2 regions of the Mesorhizobium sp. WSM4806 genome follow, and region 1 is predicted to be linked to the other one. Evidence: predicted binding sites of a transcription regulator. Region 1 holds the regulator's gene; the other holds the start of a gene.
The links. Region 1 encodes LexA, which represses DNA repair genes until DNA is damaged. Its sites were predicted from a motif close to TGTTCNNNNTGTGTTCNG; they were not measured.

Region 1 (3,420 bases):
GGCTATGCCGTGCGGGCCGACGATGTCGCCTCCGTGCCCGCGAGACTTTCGGTGATCGGCATGGCGCCGGCCGGACGCGGCTTTGCCGGGACAGTCGGCCCGGCGCAGGCCGTGCGCATCTTCACCGGCGCGCCGCTTCCCGCTGGCGCCGACACCATCGTCATCCAGGAGAATGTCCGCGACCTCGGCGGCGGCATCGTCGAAGTGACCGCGCCGACGGTTGAAGGCCGCAACATCCGCCGCCTCGGGCTCGATTTCTCGCAGGGCGACGCGCTGCTGGAGAAAGGCCGCCTGCTTGATCCGGCGGCATTGTCGCTGGCGGCATCGGCCAACCACCAACAGGTCAGCGTGGTGAAACGGCCGCTGGTCGCCATCATCGCCACCGGCGACGAATTGCTGCCGCCGGGCAGCGACCTTGGCCCCGACCAGATCATCTCCTCCAATGCCTATGGCGTCGCCGCCGCGGCCCGCTCGGTCGGCGCCTGCGCACTCGATCTCGGCATCGCCCCCGACCGCAAGGAGGCGATCGCCGCGCTGGTGAAAAAAGCCGTCGCCGCAGGCGCGGACGTCATCGTTACGCTGGGCGGCGCCTCGGTCGGCGACCACGACCTCGTCCATGACGTGCTGACCGGTGAAGGCATGGCGCTCGATTTCTGGAAAATCGCCATGCGGCCCGGCAAGCCACTGATGTTCGGGCGGCTGGGCGACATCCGCTGCATCGGCCTGCCCGGCAATCCGGTGGCCAGCCTGGTCTGCACGCAGCTCTTTCTGAAGCCGCTGCTGGCGCGGCTCGGCGGCCGCGCTTTCCGCCAGGACATGCGTCAGGCGCGGCTTGGCGCCGCCATGCCGGCCAACGATCTCAGACAGGACTATGTACGCGCGGTGGTGAAGGAAGAAGCCGGCACGCTTGAGGCAACGCCGTTCAGTATCCAGGATTCCTCGATGCTCAGAATGCTGGCCGACGCCAACGGACTGGTCGTGCGCGAGCCATTCGCTCCCGCGGCCGCAGCGGGCGCCGCCTGCAGCGTGCTGATGCTACGCTGAACAAAGCGTCAACACATTCATTAAACTTTAAATGGTTGCGGAACACAACTGGAACAGATAGTGTTTGTTCTGGGTTTGTTTTTCTGATTCTGTTGGGGGTCGCGATGCTGACACGCAAACAACATGAACTGCTGATGTTCATCCACGAGCGGCTGAAGGAAAGCGGCATTCCGCCCTCGTTCGACGAGATGAAGGAAGCGCTCGACCTCGCCTCCAAATCGGGGATCCACCGGCTGATCACGGCGCTGGAGGAACGCGGTTTCATTCGCCGCCTGCCCAACCGCGCCCGCGCGCTGGAGGTGCTGCGCCTGCCCGATTCGATCGCGCCGGGCCTCAATGCGGCGCGCAAATTCTCGCCGAGCGTCATTCAAGGCAGCCTTGGGCAAGGCGGCCTTGGACAGGGCGGCCTCGGACGGCAGATCAAGCCGGCGCCTTCGCGCATGCGTGCGGCCGGCAATGACGACGACGTCGTTGCCACCGTCTCCATACCGGTGATGGGCCGCATCGCTGCCGGTGTGCCGATCGACGCCATCCAGCACCAGACGCATTCGATCTCGGTGCCACCGGACATGATCACCGGCGGCACGCACTACGCGCTGGAGGTCAAGGGTGATTCGATGATCGAGGCCGGCATCTTCGACGGCGACACGGTCATCATCCGCAACGCCGACACCGCCCAGCCTGGCGAGATCATTGTCGCTCTGGTCGACGAGGAGGAAGCGACGCTGAAGCGATTCCGCCGCAAAGGTGCCTCGATCGCACTGGAAGCCGCCAATCCGGCCTACGAGACGCGCATCTTCGGGCCGGACCGGGTCAAGGTGCAGGGCAAGCTCGTCGGACTGATCCGGCGTTACTGAACGGCAGGCTTCTTGGGTTTCTCGGCCCTGAGGTATGGCGGCAGGCCCCTCGCCTCGCGCGAAAACCGCCGCTGCTCATGCCAGGGCCTGTATGGCTGTCTGACGGCAAAACGGATTTCTGCGCGCGTCGTCGCCGATAGCGGATCGAAGAAGACGGCGGCACTGCCCATGCGAGCGAGCTGCCGTTTGGTGACGACGAGAACCAGCGGGTTGCGGCAGGGTTTGTAATAGGCTGTGGCATCGTCGATGACGATCAAATCCGCAAAGGCACAGGCCGGCCGCGCGGTTTTGCGGTTGTCGGCGAGCGCAATGAGCGCGCCGGACGGATGCCGGGCCAAGCACAGGCCGGCAGTGCAGGTGAAAGGCGCTCCCGGCGGCAGGTCGGCCGGGTCGGCGATGTCGAACCGCACATCTCCTTTTTCGAATGTCTCCGGCTCGACGATCGTTGTTGAAACCAGCGCATGTTTCCAGTTGTCGGTGGTGAATTCGTTCGAACGCATCCGGTTGACGGCAAGTTCGCCGCCGCCGATCGGCAGCGCCACCAGATGCGCATCCTCCGAGATCAGCACGTCGGGGGTGCGCGTCTCGGAAATCGTCAGCAGGCCGGCGAGCGCAAAGGGAAGTGCCGCAAGCCGCAGCCATGTCGTCGCCATCGTGGCGATGACCAGGGCGACCGTCACCAGCAGAACCGATTGCAACGAAATCAGGCCGACTGCATCGACCGGCGAACGCTCCGAGATCCATCCCGAAATTGCAATCATCGCCGTCAGGCCCTTGCCCATCATGTAGAGGAAAGGGCCGTCGAGGCCGAAAGGCATTGCCAAGGCGCTGAGGACGGCCAGGAACATGACGATCGTGACGATCGGCATGACGGCCAGATTGGCGAACAGGCTGAGCGGCGAGACGCGCTGGAAGTGCCAGATGGCGAAGAGCGCGGTGGCGCTGCCGGCAATGATGGACGTCATTGCGATGGTGCCTGCCCCGGCGACGAGCTTGCGCGTGACGAAAGCGACCGGTGACCGTCGCTGTCGCGGCGCCTTGGCCTTGTCGGCACGATAGTCGGACCAACCGGCATAGGCGCCCACGAGAGCCGCAGTCGCGGCGAACGACATCTGGAAGCTTGCGCCGACCACCTCGTGCGGCGACACGACGATAACGGCGATGGCCGAAATCGCCAGGTTGCGCATGGTGAGTGCCGCCCGGTCGAACAGCACGGCGACAAGCATTACCGCCAGCATGATGAAGCTGCGTTCAGCCGCGACCACGATACCGGAAAAGATCAGATAGGCAGCGATGGAGACGAGTGCGGCAGCAGCCGCATATTTCTTGACCGGCCGGCGCGACGAAAAGTCGGGAAACAGCGCAAAGGCGCCGCGCAGCAATCCCATGACGGTGCCGGCGACAAGCGCCATGTGCAGGCCGGAAATGGAGATGATGTGGTAGATGCCGGTGCGCCGCATCGATTCGTTTATCTCTTCGGGGATGCCGGCACGCACGCCGACGATCAGCGCAGCGGCAA
Region 2 (3,420 bases), on a different contig from region 1:
AGGCGGCCTACCCCGCCGGCGATGCCGACACGTCAGCCAAATACTGGCCGCCGGTGTCGCGCATCGACAATGTCGCCGGCGACCGCAACCTCGTCTGCTCCTGCCCGCCGCTGTCGGAATATCTGGGGGCGGCGGAGTAGACCATGATCCCGAAAAGTGGAATCCGGTTTTCGGACAAGATCATGGTCTAACAAGAAGATAGAAGCCTCAATCAGGCAGAACGCAAGGCCGGCGCGTCGGCCTTGCTCGCCTTGTTCTGGGCGACGACGCGATTTCGCCCGGCGCGCTTTGCCGCATAGAGTGCGGCGTCGGCTTCGGCCAGCACATTGTCGAGACTGGTGCCATCCGTCCCGCCAAAGCCGATGCCGCCACTGACTGTGCTGCGCAACGGACCAAGCTGGGTGGCGACGACTTCCGTGCCGAAGGCGACGCTGATCTTGCTCGCAATGTCGTAAGCCTTCTCTTCAGTCATCCGCGACATGACGAGGACGAATTCCTCGCCGCCCAGCCGGAAGGCGTCGACGCCGGTCCTGGAGTATTTTCTGACGACAGCGGCGAAGCGGCGCAGAACCTGATCGCCAACCGGATGACCGAATACATCGTTCGTCTTCTTGAAATGGTCGAGGTCGAACATGGCGACGGACATGAACGGGCCGAAAATCCGCTCGCCGTAGAATGCCGTCAACGCCCGCCGGTTCATCAGCCCGGTCAATGGGTCGGTCATGGTCTCGGCCTTCAGTTCGATCTGCGCCTGCAAATGGTGCAGGGAGAGCGTCAATGCGCCGAGCCCCGTCATGCAGGCGACCGCCACGGCGGAATTCAACCGTTCGGCCCAGTTGTCGGGCGCAACGCCGAGCACCCATTGGCCCTTGACCAGCAGGACCGCGCCGCAAAGTCCGAAGGACAGCGCACAGACGCCGCTCAGGAGCGAAACGACCAGCAATATCCGGCGATCATGACCACCTTTGATCCAGAACATCACCCCGATAAGCGAGAGCAGCGCCGTTACCGTCGCGTAGGTGACGATGAAGCCGACGCCGTCAAAGCCCAGCGACGTCGCGCCTGCGCAAACCGCCATCGCAGCCAGGGTCGGCAAGATGGCGCGCCTGTAGTCATGGACGCCGAGATACTGCATGGCCGACAGGCAGAGGGTCAGAAGGCCCAGGCTGAGAAGCGCAAGTACAATCTGGCAAAGCCAGGGGCTGGGATGCTTGGCATAGTGCCAGAACAAGACCACATGTGCGACGAGCACGAGAATGCCGCACGCCACCGTCAGCACAAAGCGTGCCTGTGGCGCGGTGCACCAGATCGCAAACAGGGTGATGCTGAGGCACGTGCCCGACAGCGCTGCCGCAGCAGGAGCGAACTGTAATCCAACATGCGTAAGCGACAGCCTCTTCTCGGGTTCTGCCGCATTCTAGGTCAGCAGCAATCCGCGAATACCCTTTTTCGGCCAACCTTCCGGCGTAACCTCCGGACAAGGTTTACAAAGCGTCGATGCCCTCGGCCCATTTCCGCCGCTTGGTTGTCGAATGGTTTTGCAGTAAGAGGCTCTATCCTCGAACGTAACGGGAACCTCCGTCGCCTGCCCGCAAAAAGCGTGGCAGTATCGGGTGGTGATTCGCAGCATCGCAATCCAGGACCAGCATGAACGACAGCAACGATCTTTTCGGCAATTTGGACAAGCAGCCGCAACCGGTTCGCGCCACCGCGCGCCCGGCCGACCCGCTGGTGCAGGCGGCGAAGCGCCCGGCATCCCGCGACGGCAGCGAGAGCTACAGTGCCGCCGACATCGAGGTTCTGGAAGGGCTGGAGCCGGTGCGGCGGCGGCCCGGCATGTATATCGGCGGCACGGACGACAAGGCGATGCACCATCTGTTCGCCGAGGTCATCGACAATTCGATGGACGAGGCGGTCGCCGGCCACGCGACTTTCATCGATGTCGAGCTTTCGGCCGACGGATATCTGGCGGTGACCGACAATGGCCGCGGCATTCCGGTCGATCCGCATCCGAAATTCAAGAAGCCGGCGCTCGAAGTCATCATGACGACGCTGCATTCGGGCGGCAAGTTCGACAGCAAGGTCTACGAAACCTCGGGCGGCCTGCACGGCGTCGGCGTCTCCGTCGTCAACGCGCTGTCGGACCATCTCGAGGTCGAGGTCGCGCGCGGCCGCCAGCTCTATCGCCAGCGCTTTTCGCGCGGCGTTCCGGTGACCGGTCTGGAGCAGCTCGGCGAGGTGCATAACCGCCGCGGCACCAGGATACGCTTCCATCCCGACGAGCAGATCTTCGGCAAGGGTGCGGCGTTCGAGCCGGCGCGGCTCTACCGGATGACGCGCTCGAAAGCCTATCTGTTCGGTGGCGTCGAGATCCGCTGGACCTGCGACCCCTCGCTGATCAAGGAGAAGGACACGACGCCGGCCAAGGCCGAGTTCCATTTTCCCGGTGGCCTCAAGGATTATCTGAAAGCCTCGCTCGGCGACGAATTCCAGGTCACCCGCGAAATCTTTGCCGGCAAAAGCGACAGGCAAGGCGGCCACGGCTCGCTCGAATGGGCGGTGACCTGGTTCGGCGGCGACGGGTTCCTCAATTCCTACTGCAACACCATTCCGACCGGCGAAGGCGGCACCCACGAGGCCGGCTTCCGCAACGTCTTGACGCGCGGCCTGCGCGCCTATGCCGAGCTGGTCGGCAACAAGCGCGCTTCGATCGTCACCTCGGAAGACGTCATGATCTCGGCGGCGGGCATGCTGTCGGTGTTCATCCGCGAGCCGGAATTCGTCGGCCAGACCAAGGACCGGCTGGCGACGATCGAGGCGATCAGGATCGTCGAGGCCGCGATCCGCGACCCCTTCGACCACTGGCTGGCCGACAACCCGCAGGAAGCTTCGAAGCTGCTCGAATGGGTGATCGCGCGTGCTGACGAGCGGGTGCGCCGCCGCCAGGAGAAGGAAGTCTCGCGCAAGAGCGCGGTGCGCAAGCTGCGCCTGCCCGGCAAGCTCGCCGACTGCACGCAGAATGCCGCGGCCGGCGCCGAGCTCTTCATCGTCGAGGGCGATTCGGCCGGCGGCTCGGCGAAACAGGCGCGCGACCGCGCCAGCCAGGCAGTGCTGCCGCTGCGCGGCAAGATTCTCAACGTCGCCAGCGCCGGCAACGACAAGCTGGCTGGCAACCAGCAGATTTCCGACCTGATCCAGGCGCTTGGCTGTGGCACGCGGTCAAAATACCGCGATCAGGATCTGCGCTACGACCGGGTCATCATCATGACCGACGCCGACGTCGACGGCGCCCACATCGCTTCGCTGCTGATCACCTTCTTCTATCAGGAGATGCCGAGCCTGGTCCGCGACGGCCATCTCTACCTGGCGGTGCCGCCGCTCTACTCGATCCGCCAAGGCGGCAAGGTCGCCTATGCCCGC

Region 2: the regulator LexA is predicted to act here: its motif matches at 1,560-1,577, upstream of parE (DNA topoisomerase IV subunit B).

What each region holds. Positions count from the first base shown of each region.
Region 1 is NZ_JBVVQZ010000041.1:4,040-7,459, reverse strand. Features, by position in the region: gene AC0L2M_RS33940 (molybdopterin molybdotransferase MoeA) at 1-1,044, shown strand, start outside; gene lexA (transcriptional repressor LexA) at 1,149-1,901, shown strand; gene AC0L2M_RS33930 (ComEC/Rec2 family competence protein) at 1,895-3,420, opposite strand, start outside.
Region 2 is NZ_JBVVQZ010000009.1:201,452-204,871, forward strand. Features, by position in the region: gene gcvP (aminomethyl-transferring glycine dehydrogenase) at 1-140, shown strand, start outside; gene AC0L2M_RS16155 (GGDEF domain-containing protein) at 212-1,279, opposite strand; gene parE (DNA topoisomerase IV subunit B) at 1,648-3,420, shown strand, end outside.